DNA from 2 places in the Pantoea sp. SGAir0430 genome. Region 1 is predicted to be linked to the other one. Evidence: predicted binding sites of a transcription regulator. Region 1 holds the regulator's gene; the other holds the start of a gene.
What was found. The regulator Fur, encoded in region 1, represses iron uptake genes when iron is present. The targets are predictions, from matches to a motif close to ATAATAATGAGAACNACTATCAA.

Region 1 (7,573 bases):
CAGCATGCACTGGATTGCCGGTTTCGGTTTCAGTGCCGGTCTGGTGGACATGGTGCTGTCGACGCGTAACCCGCTGGCGGTGCACTGGTGGATGCTGATCCCGCAGGGTCTGGTGTTCTTCGTTATCTACTACGTGGTGTTCCGCTTCACCATTCAGAAATTCAACCTGCTGACGCCGGGCCGCGAGCTGGCTGCCGGTGATGAGACAGACGGCTACGACGTCAACGTTGATCACAGCAGCAACGGTGAGAGCGAAACCGAATCACTGGCGCGTCGCTATATCGGTGCGATAGGCGGTTCTGACAACCTGACCAATATCGACGCCTGCATCACCCGTCTGCGTCTGAATGTGAAAGACTCGGCGCAGGTGAATGAGAGTGTGGCTAAACGCCTCGGTGCTTCTGGCGTGATCCGCCTTAACAAGCAGAGCGTGCAGATCATTGTTGGTACGCAGGCCGAAAGCATTGCGACCGCCATGAAAACCGTACTGAGCAAAGGTCCGGTAGCCGGCGCAGCGGCACCTGCTGCGGCAACCACCGCCGCGCCTGCGGCTGCTCAGCCCCAGGCGATGCGCAACAGCGAGAAAAAGGTGATTGCAACGCTGCTGGCACCGGTCAGTGGCGAAGTGGTAGCGCTGGAAAACGTGCCGGATGAAGCTTTCGCCAGCAAAGCGGTAGGCGATGGCCTGGCGATCAAACCGAGCGATAAAACTGTCGTCGCGCCGGTGGCGGGCACTGTGGTGAAAATCTTCAACACCAACCATGCATTCTGCCTTGAAGCCGAAAATGGCGTCGAGATTGTCGTGCACATGGGTCTCGATACCGTCGCGCTGGAAGGTAAAGGGTTTACCCGTCTGGTGGAAGAGGGCGCAACCGTCACGGCGGGTCAGCCGATCCTCGAAATGGATCTGGACTTCCTCAACGCCAATGCGCGTTCGATGATCAGCCCGGTGGTGGTCAGCAACAGCGATGATTTTGCTGGTCTGAATCTGCTGGCAGGCGGTACCGTGGTGGCAGGCGTTACGCCGCTGTACGAAGTGAAAAATTAACACGTTTTGATCGTCACTGAAGGCAGGAAGCAATTCCTGCCTTTTTTGTTTTAAAACGACCAACAAACGGTTGTTTCCCTTCAGCGCTTTGTGGATCATACTCCGTTACTTCGTGGTACAAATCACCCGCTATTGTTTTGAGGATTTTGAGATGAGTGAGGCTGAAGCCCGCCCAACGAACTTTATTCGTCAGATCATCGACGAAGATTTGGCGAGCGGTAAGCACAACAGTGTGCATACCCGTTTCCCGCCTGAGCCCAATGGTTACCTGCATATTGGCCATGCAAAATCGATCTGCCTGAACTTTGGTATCGCACAAGATTATCAGGGGCAGTGCAACCTGCGTTTCGACGACACCAATCCGGTCAAAGAGGATATGGAGTTCGTTGAATCGATCAAGAATGATGTGCAATGGCTGGGCTTTGAGTGGAGCGGCAACATTCGTTACTCCTCTGACTACTTTGACCAACTGTTCAACTACGCGGTTGAGCTGATCAACAAAGGCCTGGCCTACGTTGACGAGCTGTCGCCAGAGCAGATCCGTGAATACCGCGGCACGCTAACCGCGCCGGGCAAAAACAGCCCGTATCGCGATCGCAGCGTGGAAGAGAACCTGGCGCTGTTCCAGAAGATGCGTGATGGCGGCTTCGAAGAGGGCAAAGCCTGCCTGCGTGCCAAAATCGACATGGCATCCAGCTTTATTGTGATGCGCGATCCGGTGCTGTACCGCATTAAATTTGCCGAACACCACCAGACTGGCAACAAGTGGTGCATCTATCCGATGTACGACTTTACCCACTGCATCTCCGATGCGCTGGAAGGCATCACCCATTCCCTGTGTACGCTGGAGTTCCAGGATAACCGTCGTCTCTACGACTGGGTGCTGGATAACATCACTATTCCGGTGCATCCGCGTCAGTACGAGTTCTCGCGCCTGAATCTGGAATATGCGGTGATGTCGAAGCGTAAGCTGACGCAGCTGGTGAGCGAGAAGATTGTTGAAGGCTGGGACGATCCGCGCATGCTGACCGTATCCGGTCTGCGCCGTCGTGGCTATAGCGCGGCGTCAATCCGCGAATTCTGCCGCCGTATCGGTGTGACTAAGCAGGACAATATTGTTGAGATGGCGTCGCTGGAGTCGTGCATTCGTGACGACCTCAACGAGAACGCGCCGCGCGCCATGGCGGTGCTGGATCCACTGAAAGTGGTAATCGAGAACCTGCCGGCCGGGCATGAAGAAATCATCAGCATGCCGAACCACCCGAACAAACCGGAGATGGGCACGCGTGAGGTGCCGTTCAGCCGTGAAGTGTGGATCGATCGCGCCGACTTCCGTGAAGAGGCCAACAAGCAGTACAAGCGTCTGGTGCTGGGTAAAGAAGTTCGTCTGCGCAACGCTTACGTCATTCGTGCCGAGCGCGTGGCGAAAGATGAAGCCGGCAACATCACCTGCATCTACGCTACCTGCGATGTCGACACCCTGAGCAAAGATCCGGCCGATGGCCGCAAGGTCAAAGGCGTTATTCATTGGGTATCGGCGATTCACGCGCTGCCTGCTGAATTCCGCCTGTACGATCGTCTGTTCAGCGTGCCAAACCCGGGCGCGGCCGAGGATTTCCTCACCACCATTAACCCGAACTCGCTGGAGATCAAACAGGGCTTCGTTGAGCCGGGTCTGCGTGCCGCCAGCGCGCTGGCGCCGTATCAGTTTGAGCGCGAAGGTTACTTCTGCGCTGATAGCGTGTACTCGCAGCCGTCGAAACTGGTGTTCAACCGCACCGTGGGTCTGCGTGATACCTGGGCAAAAATCGGCGAATAATTTTACTGCTTGATAGCACGATATGATCAGCAAAGGGCGAGCAATCGCCCTTTTTTATTGCCCGTTATCTGCAAACGGGAATCGATTATGCTGAACCAGACAAAAAACAGTAATTGCGCGCGATTACGACTAATCTGACTTTAATAAAATTAACTAATTTACCCGTGTGAAATCGTTATTTTCAGGTAGGCTATGCGCTCTTAAATGTTGCTGTGCGGGTTAGCGAAGGAAGAAAAATGACAAGTCTCGCTCTGGAAGCCAAACATAGCGTGGTGGTTTTACATCAGCTTATCGAACGTATTTTTAATCAGGCCGAAGGCAGCGATGACAGTATGGATCTGCTGCTGTCGCACTTTCATCCCGACTTCAAAATGGTGACGCCGCAAGGCAAACAGCTCGATCTCAATGACACTGAAACCCTGTTTCGCAAACTGCACGGGCAGCGGGAAGGGATGCGAATCGCCACCAGTGAGCATGCCATCATTTCCCAGCAGCAGCAGGAAGTGACCATTCAGTATCACGAACTGCAAATGCTTAACGGCAACAACCAGACCCGCATTTCGCTGGCGGTGCTGGACTGCAGCACGCCGGTTCCGCGCTGGCGCTATTTGCAGGAAACGCTGGTCGCCTGAACGCAGCCATAAAAAAACCGGTGCCTGGCACCGGTTTTTTTATACTGCATAGCATATTCAATTACTGATCGTGGAGCGTCTCGTCTTCGCGGCAGTCTCCCAGCGCACAGTGGCCGTACAGATACAGGCTGTGGTTGCTGAGTTTGATACCGTGGCGTGTTGCAATCTCACGCTGACGCGTTTCGATAGATTCATCGCTAAACTCGATCACTTTGCCGCAGTCGAGGCAAATCAGGTGATCATGATGATGCTGCTGGGTCAGTTCGAACACGGATTTCCCGCCTTCGAAGTTATGACGCGTCACGATGCCGGCGTCGTCAAACTGGTTCAGAACACGGTATACCGTCGCCAGACCAATCTCTTCGCCCATGTCGATCAGGCGTTTGTACAAATCTTCCGCACTGACATGATGGGACTCGGGTCCGGGTCCCTGAAGCACTTCCAGAATCTTCAGTCTGGGCAGCGTGACTTTCAGGCCAGCCTTTTTCAATGCGGAGTTGTTGTCAGTCATGCGGATATTGTCCTGTTACTTTGCTAGTCACTTACGGCGCAAAGGCCTTGAATGTGTGGTCAACGCGCATTCTCATTTGCGTCTCATTATAGAGCTCAGCCTGCGAAATGAAAACCGGCTGCGGCGGACAATTCCCCGGATGCTGTAAGGAGAAATGTCGTGAACCTCAGCGGGATCGTGCAGATCGATGTTCCTTTTCGCGCAGTCTCAGTCTGATGCCCGAGGAATAAGCAGATGACCGTTGCGGGTATTCTACAGAATTGAGGGAAAAAGTTAAAAAACCGTAGCTATTATTTTTATAGGTAATTCCATTGCCCGATGTGAGCCAGCGCCCACATCGGACAGGAAAGCATCAGGCTTCGATGATCGCCTGCAGCTGCAGCTCGTCAAAGATCTGCTTAACCCATTTGTCGACGCGCTCGTTAGTCAGTTCAGGCTGACGATCTTCATCGATGGCGAGGCCGAGGAAGTGTTTGTCGTCTGCCAGACCTTTAGAGGCTTCGAAGTGGTAACCTTCGGTTGGCCAGTGGCCCACAATCACTGCGCCGTTTGGCTCAATGATGTCGCGAATGGTGCCCATCGCGTCACAGAAGTACTCGGCATAATCTTCCTGATCGCCGCAGCCAAACAGCGCTACCAGCTTACCGTTGAAATCAATCTCTTCCAGCGTCGGGAAGAAGTCATCCCAGTCGCACTGGGCTTCACCGTAGTACCAGGTCGGAATACCCAGCAGCAGAATATCGAATGCTTCGAGATCTTCTTTGGTGCTCTTAGCAATGTCATGCACTTCGGCGACATCTTTACCCAGTTGTTTCTGGATCATTTTTGCAATGTTTTCAGTGTTGCCGGTATCGCTGCCGAAGAAAATGCCTACGATTGCCATGGAGTGAGTAACCTCTTAAATCCTGATTGTGAAAGTAAGTCAGAAGACGACACAGTTATGCGAATGATAGCAGACCGGCGAAAAGCGCGGAATGTGTAAAGCGCTGAGTTTGTGTTCCAGCGTGCGGTCTGCGCACGTTACGCCAGTTTGAGCTGCGCCAGCAGCATTTGTTCAATCAGTTCACTGCGGCTGATGTTCTGCTGCTCGGCCAGCGTATTAAGCGCGTCGACCGCTTCGCTGGACATTTTCAGCTCAACGCGGCGCAGGCCGCGCACCCGGTCGCGCTTCAGCTGGTTGCGCTTATTAATGCGCAGCTGCTCATCACGCGACAGCGGACTGGTTTTAGGGCGACCGGGACGCCGCTCGTCTGCGAAGAGATCGAGCGTGGTACGATCTGTCTGTTCTTTTGCCATGGTTTGTGAAACTGCGTGGGCGCGAACGGCGGAAAGGCGCTGCGCGATTTAAACATTTATCGGCCCGACCGCGGCGAAAAAAGCATCCGCGGCAAATTTTTAGCGCGACATCATACTCCAGCGCCCGGCGCGACGCCAACCCTAAACCGCCCGTAGCAAGCTTTTGCTTTTACAGGTTAAAAAAGCGGCGCACCGCGCGCAGTACGGCATCGGGTTTTTCGGCATGCACCCAGTGGCCGGCACCGCTGATAATGTGCGCCTGCGCCTGCGGGAACTGGCGCAGCAGCGCATCACGGTGCTGATTGTCCAGATAGGGTGAATCACCGCCGCGAATAAACAGCGCCGGATGAGGCCACGCGGGCACCTCCTGCCAGCCGGAGAGCACCGGATAATTGTCCCATAACACCGGCACGTTAAAGCGCCATTCGCCTTCATGGAAAGATTTCAGAATGAACTGAATCACGCCTTCTTCGCGCACGTGTTCACGCATCACGTCGGCCGCAGCGCTGCGGCGCGTGACGCCAGCTGCACTGACCGCGCGGATTGCCGCGAAGATCTCATCGTGGCGTCGCGTCTGGTAATCCACCGGCGCGATATCGATCAGCACCATTTTGCCAATTCGTTCGGGCGCAACGGCGCTCAGCGCCATGGCAATTTTGCCGCCCATTGAGTGGCCGATAACATCAACCCGTTCGATGTGGTGCGCATCCAGCGTATCGACCATATCCTGCGCCAGCGCAGCGTAGTGCATCTCTTCGCTGCGCGGTGACAGGCCGTGGTTACGGACATCCACCTGCAGCGTGGGTCGTGCATCGCGCACGCCGCGCGCCAGTACGCCGAGGTTATCCAGGCTACCAAACAGGCCATGAATTAACAGAATGGGCTGGGCATCAGGGGCAGATTGTTCAGTTTGCAGACGGGCGTTCAAAATCATGGCTAAAGTTCTTTCGGTTGAGACCTGGGCTTAGGGTATCATGGATTCACCTGTCCCGGCGCCAGGCGGTCAGGCATTAGGGCATATTCCGACTTTTGCCCGTAAACGATGCCAGCGCTATCGGCTGTCGCGGATTTAACTTTATAATCCTTATGTTAGAACCCGCTCACATTTTGCACGACCGGATTTTGTTAAGGCCTTTGCAAAGTAGCGTGGTTCTGCCATTTGCCAGAATCGCACGGAAAAAGATGAAAACGATTGAAGTTGACGAAGAACTCTACCGTTATATTGCCAGCCACACGCAGCACATTGGTGAAAGCGCTTCGGACATTTTGCGCCGTATGCTGAAATTCACTGCCGGCCAGAGCGCATCCGCTGCGCCAGCGGCGAATGCGGCGGTAAAAGAAGCACCGGCTGCACGCAGCGAAGCGCGACCTCAGGATCGCGTGCGCGCCGTGCGTGAGCTGCTGCTGTCTGACGAGTATGCGGAGCAGAAGAAGGCGGTTAATCGCTTTATGCTGATCCTGTCAACGCTTTATCGTCTTGATCCGGCAGCCTTTGCTGATGCCACTGCCTCGCTGCAGGGCCGCACCCGCGTTTACTTTGCGGGCGATGAGCACACGTTGTTGCAAAATGGCACCCATACTAAGCCGAAGCACGTACCCGGCACGCCGTACTGGGTGATCACCAATACCAATACAGGTCGTAAATGCAGCATGGTGGAACACATCATGCTTGCCATGCAGTTCCCGCAGGAACTGGCAGAGAAAGTTTGCGGCACCATTTAAACCGAAGCGTCAGGGAGAAGCGCCAATGGCCAATCACCCCCGTGCCGGGCAACCTGCCCAGCAGAGCGATTTGATTAACGTTGCACAATTAACCTCGCAGTACTATGTCCTGAAGCCGGATGCGGCGAACCCGGACCATGCGGTGAAATTTGGCACCTCCGGCCACCGCGGCAGCGCGGGACGTCATAGCTTCAACGAAGTACACATTCTGGCGATTGCGCAGGCGATCGCTGAAGAGCGTAAAAAGAACGGCATCACCGGCCCGTGCTACGTAGGTAAAGACACCCATGCGCTGTCTGAGCCGGCGATCCTGTCAGTGCTGGAAGTGCTGGCCGCTAACGGCGTTGATGTGATTGTGCAGCAGGACAACGGCTATACGCCGACGCCGGCGATCTCCAACGCCATTCTGGAGCATAACAAGCGCGGCGGCGCGCAGGCGGACGGCATCGTCATTACCCCGTCGCACAACCCGCCGGAAGACGGTGGCATCAAGTACAATCCGCCGAACGGTGGACCGGCTGACACCAACGTCACCAAAGTGGTGG
Region 2 (7,573 bases), on a different replicon from region 1:
CGGGAACAGGTTGAACTGCTGAAACACCATGCCGATTTCGGCGCGCTGACGCGCAATCTCGCTGCTGCTCAGCTCGTGCAGCGCCTGGCCTTTCTGTTTGTAACCGATGATCTCGCCACCGATACGAATCGTGCCGCCATCCAGTTTTTCCAGATGATTAATGCAGCGCAACAGCGTCGATTTGCCTGATCCGGACGGTCCGAGGATCACCGTCACCGAGCCAGCCGGGATATCAAGATTAACTTCATCCAGAATAGTGACGCCGGAAAAACGTTTGGTCACCTTACGTAAGGCGATCGCTTCAGCCATTGCTTACGCTCCTTTCGGCTTTAGGCGCGGAGAAACCGGGCAGTGACTTGAGTAAACTGCGCTTTTCGCGGCGCGTGACGCCACGGCCAAAGTAGCGCTCGACGTAGAACTGACCAACCGACAGTACCGAAGTCATCAGCAGATACCACAGCGTCGCCACCAGCAGCAGCGGGATCACTTCATAGGTGCGCTGATAGATGATCTGCGCCGAAAACAGCACATCCTGCAGGGAGATCACCGATACCACCGCCGTGGTTTTCAACTGGCCGATGATTTCGTTACCGGCCGGCGGCATGATGGCGCGCATCGCCTGCGGCAGTACGGTATGACGGAAAATCTGCGCCGGACGGTAACCCAGCGCACGGGCGGCTTCCAGCTGGCCGTTGCCAACGCTCTGAATCCCGGCGCGCACGATCTCAGCCGCATAGGCAGACTGATGCATTACCAGCGCGATTACCGCCGCGCTGAACGGACTGACCAGCGCATTGGACTGAGTACTCCAGATTTCACCCAGACCCGGCAGCGACAGCGAAATGGTCGGGTACAGCGCCGCGATGTTGTACCACAGGAACAGCTGTACCAGCATCGGTACGCCGCGGAAAAACCAGGTATAGAACCAGCTGACGCCGACCAGCACCGGGTTGGATGACAGGCGCATCAGCGCCAGCACCGTGCCAAAGGCGAAGCCCAGCACCACCGAAATCGCTGTCAGCTGCAGTGTCATCAGCACGCCCTGCAGGATCGACTCGCCGGTGAAGTTTTCCGCAATCACGCCCCATTCGAAGCGCGGATTGTTGATCATCGAATGCGCCATCGCCACCACGCACAACAGCACCACCAGCGCACTGAGCCAGCGTCCGTAGTAGCGTTTACCGACGATTTTCAGATCGTCGGTGTGGTCGTGAAAGTCACTCATTGAAAGATATCCTGATTACGTTTTGACTCTTTAACCGCGCCAAAGCCGATGCCCCAGTTATCCAGGATCTTCTGGTAGCTGCCATCTTTAATCAGCGAGTTCAGCGCTGCCTGTACGGCAGGTTCAAGCGCGGAATCTTTCGGGAAGGCGACCGATACCGGCGCATCATGCACGGTGATTTCGCCGCTCATGGTCAGCGGTTTGATCACTTTCACCTGCCACAGCAGGCCTTCGTATGGACCGAGGAACATCGGCACACGCCCGCTGACCACGGCCTGAACACCCGCCGGGCGATCCGGGAACACTGACACTTTAATCGGTTTTTTCCCGGCCGCTTCACAGGCTTTGCTGGCCTCTTCCAGACGGGTCACCTGGGTGGTGCCGGAACCGGCACCGACTTCTTTACCGCACACCTCGTCGAGGGTTTTGAACGGCGCGACGTTGGCGTCTTTCCGCGAAATAATGCCCAAACGGCTGGCGTCGTAGTAACTCACAAAGTCGATAATTTTGGCGCGCGCCGGCGTGGCGTTGATGTTGGACAAGGCCACATCGTAGCGGCCGGTTTTCAGTCCCGGAATGATGTTGTCGAAGCCGCCGGTGTCACGCCACTGCACCTGAATGCCGAGACGCTCACCGACCGCGTTCATGATGTCAATTTCACGACCAGCCAGCGTTTTGTTGTCTTCTTTATAGAAGGTGGTGGGCGGCGTGTTGGGGTTGGTTCCTGCCACAATATAGCCGCGCTTCGCCACGTCGGCGGGCACCAGGCTTTTCAGCGCGGCATCAGCCTGAACATGCAGTGAGCTGTCGGTTGGGACGGATTGTTCGGCGGCAAACGCGGTGTGCGCACTGAGAGCGAGTGCGAAAAGGGTGATACCTTTTGCGAATTTCACTGGAACCTTTCTCCTGATATTTAAAATGTTTCCCGGCAGGGAAAAGGCGTCGAGGTAGCGATGTATTTTTCCCTTTGCTCATGTCGCGTAAAGCCGCGCGGAGCAAAGGATTGTCATCCTCAAAACGTCCCGCAGCCATTCTCAGGAAGATAGGCAGCGATCACAAATGCGAAAAACAGATATCTATTGCCGAAATCCGGCAATAGGTTTCTTTGCTGGCCTGAATGCGGCCCTGTCGTCGCGCAAAAATCAGATTGTTGCCGCAAATCAGGCACCTCCTTATCCTGCCACGCTGAATGATTTGCTTATTAGCCATAACGTTCCTGTCTAAGCCAGCGTATCGCCCTGCTGACAAAAACTGACAAAAAAGCGGCCCGTCGAGGCGATGTGCGCAGGAATGTAAAGAAGTCGCACATCAATATACAATGCAAACCATTCTCATTATCATGCGCATTTGCTTACAAATGTTAACGCATCAGGGAGATGATATAAGTGAATGTAACTGTATGTGGCAAAAAGCGTCCGGTCGCACTGTACCTGGCAGGCCTGTTAACCTCACCGGTGTTTGCCGCTGAACCCACGGAGAAGCTGGCCGACGATGAGTCGATGATTGTGACGGCAGAGCAGGAGCTGAAGCAGCAGCCGGGAGTTTCCACCATTACCGCTGAAGACATCAAAAAAAGTCCGCCCGTTAACGACCTCGCGGACATCATCCGCAAAATGCCCGGCGTTAACCTCACCGGTAACGGCGCCAGCGGCAGCCGCGGTAACAACCGTCAGATCGACATTCGCGGCATGGGCCCGGAAAACACTTTGGTGCTGATCGATGGCGTGCCGGTCACCTCCCGTAACTCGGTGCGTTACAGCTGGCGCGGTGAGCGCGACTCACGCGGAGATACCAACTGGGTGCCGCCGGAAATGGTGGAACGCATTGAGGTGATACGCGGTCCGGCCGCTGCCCGTTATGGCTCCGGTGCCGCTGGCGGTGTGGTCAACATTATTACCAAACGCCCCACCAATGACTGGCACGGCTCGCTGTCGCTGTTCACTAACCAGCCAGAAGATGACAAGGAAGGCGCCACCCGCCGCGCGAACTTCAACCTCAGCGGTCCGCTGGCCGGTGAGGCACTCACCATGCGGCTGTACGGCAACCTGAACAAAACGGATGCCGACGCCTTCGACATTAACACCGCACAAAATGGCGCTTATGCCGCCGGACGCGAAGGCGTGCGTAATAAAGACATCAACGGCGTGCTGTCGTGGAAAATCACCCCGACGCAGATTGTCGATTTCAGCTATGGCTACAGCCGCCAGGGCAATATTTATGCTGGCGACACGCAAAACAGCAACAGCAATGCCAGCGCCAACGGGCTGGTGGAAGCGCTGTACGGCAGCGAAACCAACCGCCTGTATCGTCAGAACTACGGAGTGGTGCACAACGGCATCTGGGACTGGGGCACCTCTAAGCTCAACTTTAGCTATGAGAAAACCAATAACACCCGCCTGAAAGAAGGCTCCGGCGGCAGCACCGAAGGGATGATCAACAGCGATACGTACGCTACCAGCCGGTTGGAGAGCTATCGCGCCGGCGGCGAGATCAATTTCCCGCTGCAGCTGCTGGTCGATCAAACCGTTACGCTGGGTGCTGAGTGGAATCGCGATGAGCTTAACGATCCGGCATCGGTACAGGCCACCAGCGCACCGGGCGTCGATTTCGGCGGCGTTTCCAGCGACGGTTCGCAGCGTGACAGTAAAAACAGCGCCACCATCAGCTCGCTCTATTTCGAAGACAACATCGCCGCCACCGACTCCACCGAAGTGATCCCCGGCCTGCGCTTCGACTATCACGATCAGTTTGGCGCTAACTGGAGCCCGAGCCTCAACCTGTCGCAGGGCCTCGGTGATTACTTCACGCTGAAAGCCGGTATTGCGCGTGCCTTTAAAGCGCCAAACCTGTATCAGTCCACTGAGGGCTACATCCTGTCGACGCGCGGCAACGGTTGTCCGATTGGCCTGTCACGCTGTTACCTGCTGGGCAGCAAAGACCTTGATCCCGAGATCAGTGTGAATAAAGAAGTGGGCATTGAATTCAGTCATCAGGGCTATGTCGCGGGCATCACCTGGTTCCGCAATGATTACAAAAACAAAATCATCTCCGGCACCACGCCGGTGGCTTCAACCGGCTCGTATAACCTGCTGCGCTGGGAAAATGGCGGCAAAGCGATCGTCGAAGGGCTGGAAGGCAATCTGAGCATCCCGCTGATCGCCGACACGCTGGAGTGGCGCACCAATGCCACCTATATGTTCCGCTCGGAGAGCAAAAAAACCGGCAACCCGCTGACGGTAATTCCTGAATTTACCATCAACTCGCAGCTGGAGTGGCAGGCGACCGAGGCGTTCAGCGCCAACATCAACTGGACGCAATACGGTCGACAGAAGCCACGCCAGTATGCGGAAACCAGCCTCGAGGCCAGCCGTGGTCTGTCGCAGCGTGAAATCAGCCCGTATTCCATTGTCGGGCTGAACCTCAACTATGACATCACTAAAAACCTGAGCGCCAACGCCGGTATCAATAACCTGTTTGATAAGCGCGTTTATCGCGAAAATGCCGGGGCATCGACCTATAACGAACCGGGCCGCGCCTGGTACGCCGGTGTCACGATGTCGTTCTGAGGAATGGACGCGATTGATTTGAGCGACCGAACTTAGCTGAGGGATTTAAGCACCGCCGCCTGTGCGGCAGGCCTGCGCGCTAGCCGGATGCTCAGCAGCGCGCCGGCCGCCAGACAAATCGACATACACACTATCGCCACGATGAAGGCATGGGTAATCTCTCCCGGCCCCTTGCCCGTGCCCAGCACGGCATAAAAGATCCCGCCGATAATGGCCACGCTCAGTGCCGTGCTCAGTTGCAAGGTGGAGCTGGCGATACCGGCAATCATCCCGGCCCAGGCGGGTGCCACGCGTCCGGTGACGATGTGCATCAACGTCGGCAGCGCCAGCCCCTGACCAAACCCCACCACAAACAACCCCAGGGCCAGCGGCAGCGCCGCCGGTGACACCCCGACCGGCGTGCTGGCCATCAGCCACGCCAGGCCCAGCAGGCCGACCACTTCCAGCACCATCCCAGTGGCGTTAACGTAAGGCCCAATCAGCCGTCGCGCAGCGGGCGTGGATAATGGCCCCAGCAGAAAACCCGCACCAAAGGGCAGGAAGATCAGCCCGGCGCTCAGTACGCCCTGATGCAGCGCGCCCTGTAAATAGATCGAGAACAGCAGGAAGAATACGCCAATCGAGTAGAACAGCAGCGCCAGCAGCAGGGACAGCCCAAGACCCGGCACGCTAAAAATCGCCGGATCGATCAGCGGATCGCCGCCCTGCTTTGCCAGCCGGCTTTCATAGCGCCAGAACAGAGTGCCTAGCACCGGCACCAGCAGCAGCGATAGCCAGGCCCACAGCGGCCAGCCCGCTTCCCGTCCTTCAATCAGCGGCACGATCAGCAGACCCAGCGTCATCATCGACAGTCCCATTCCGCCAAAATCCAGCTTGCGCGCGTGCTGAGCACGCGTCTCTTTAATCAACGGGATGCCAAACAGCACCACCAGCAGCGCTACCGGCAGATTGACCAGGAAAATGGCGCGCCAGCCGCTATTGAACAGGTTGAGTGAGATCAGGATGCCGCCCAGCGCCTGGCCAATCACCGAGGCCAGGCCAAATACCGCGCCGTACAGGCTCAGCGCGCGCGATTTCTCCGCCTCCGGGAAAATCGCCTGAATCGAGGCCAGCGCCTGCGGTGCCATAATCGCTGCAGTGATGCCCTGCAGCACGCGACCAGCGATCAGCGCGCCCGGTGACCAGGCAAAGCCACACAGCGCAGAAGCCGCTGCAAAACCGGTCAGTCCAGCGAAGAACATGCGCCCGCGGCCAAACAGATCGCCGAGGCGACCGCCGGTGATCAGCGTGACGGCATAAAACCCGGAATAGGACGAGATGACAAATTGCTCCGCCGAGCCGGACGTGGCCAAATCGCTCTGAATCGACGGCAGCGCCACATTGACAATAAAGAAGTCCAGCGGGGGTAAAAATGCGCCTGTCAGCAGGACGATAAACATCGCCCAGCGGCGTGGCTCGGGATTTAACGCGTGCGGATCGGACATCACAACACCTCACTAAGGAACCGATCAGTTCCAATATGGATAAAAAAATTAGTCGAGCAGACGCATCGTGCAGTCCACTACTGCGTTCATTTCTGCTACCGTTGCCCCGGTTTTACCGAGGATACGCATCCCTTCAATCTGGCAAACCAGTAAGCGGGCCAGCACCTGCTCATCACGCTCGGGCAGTTCTCCGCTCAGCTGACCGCGCACCAGTGTTGCCGCATACAGCTGCTGCAAACGCCGGAACATGCGTCCCGTGCGTTCGGCAATCTGTTCATCATGCGCGGCCATCTCGGTGGTGAGTGACACCACCAGACAACCGCGCCGCCCTTTCTCGCCGCTGGAGAGCGCGGCATAACGCAGCAGCGAGGCGCGAATCGCCGCTTTAACCGCGCCGGGCTGCGCCAGAATATCCGAGGTGGCTTTCAGACCTTCGGTCATGTAGATATCCAGCGCGGCCAGCAGCAGCCCTTTTTTATCGCCGAACGCCTTGTAGAGACTGCCGCGCGATAAACCGGTTCCGGCGATCAAATCCGGTAGCGACGCCGCTTCATAGCCGCGATCCCAGAAAACGTGCATGGCGCTGCGGGCGGCCTCTTCCAGCTCGAACTCGCGCGGGCGACCGATGACGGTCAGGTTCTTCATCACTGCCCTCCCCTTTAATTATAAACCAACTGGTTCCTATCTTAGCCGCAATGCAGTGGCTATTGCAAGTCAGCCGCCCCCCCCTTCACGGCTCGGCCGCTTACACATGGATAATCAGGGTTAAGTGATGCGTCACACAAAGAACTGACGTAACGCGTCGGCCAGCGCCTGCGGTTGCTCATCCGGGATAAAGTGACCACAGTGCGCGAGGCGAATCCCGCTGACGTCGGCCGCAAAAGTGCGCAGCGGCTGTGCCATATCGGCAATTGAGCCCTGATCGGCGCTCACCGCCAGCAGCGGGATCGCCAGTTTTCCCCGGGTTTGCAACAACTGACGATTCTGCTCCGCTGAGGTGCTGACTTCACGGTACGCCGCCATGCCGGCGCGCAGCGCGCCGTTTTGCTGCAGCAGCCGCACATATTCCGCCATCTCTTCGTCACCAAACACCATCGGGCTGGCTGCTTTGCGCTGCAAAAACCACTGCAGATAGAGCGCTTCACGACCGGCGATCAGCGCTTCCGGCAGATCCGGCAACAGGTGAAAAGCAAAGTGCCAGGTTTTCCAGGCTTTGTCCGGCGTCGCAGGCAGCGCATCCGGCAGCGTCACTCCGGGAATGCCGGCATCCAGCAGCGCCAGTTTGCTGATGGCATCAC

Region 2: a site for Fur is predicted at 2,544-2,566, ahead of E7738_RS21585 (TonB-dependent siderophore receptor). Genes of this name have one in related genera too.

The regions. Positions count from the first base shown of each region.
Region 1 is NZ_CP039427.1:1,802,309-1,809,881, reverse strand. Features, by position in the region: gene nagE (N-acetylglucosamine-specific PTS transporter subunit IIBC) at 1-1,048, shown strand, start outside; gene glnS (glutamine--tRNA ligase) at 1,200-2,867, shown strand; gene E7738_RS08710 (hypothetical protein) at 3,104-3,499, shown strand; gene fur (ferric iron uptake transcriptional regulator) at 3,561-4,010, opposite strand; gene fldA (flavodoxin FldA) at 4,363-4,893, opposite strand; gene ybfE (LexA regulated protein) at 5,031-5,306, opposite strand; gene ybfF (esterase) at 5,476-6,240, opposite strand; gene seqA (replication initiation negative regulator SeqA) at 6,489-7,028, shown strand; gene pgm (phosphoglucomutase (alpha-D-glucose-1,6-bisphosphate-dependent)) at 7,054-7,573, shown strand, end outside.
Region 2 is NZ_CP039428.1:545,724-553,296, reverse strand. Features, by position in the region: gene E7738_RS21600 (amino acid ABC transporter ATP-binding protein) at 1-309, opposite strand, end outside; gene E7738_RS21595 (amino acid ABC transporter permease) at 302-1,225, opposite strand; gene E7738_RS21590 (ABC transporter substrate-binding protein) at 1,222-2,118, opposite strand; gene E7738_RS21585 (TonB-dependent siderophore receptor) at 2,611-4,791, shown strand; gene E7738_RS21580 (MFS transporter) at 4,824-6,275, opposite strand; gene E7738_RS21575 (TetR/AcrR family transcriptional regulator) at 6,324-6,920, opposite strand; gene E7738_RS21570 (alpha/beta fold hydrolase) at 7,053-7,573, opposite strand, start outside.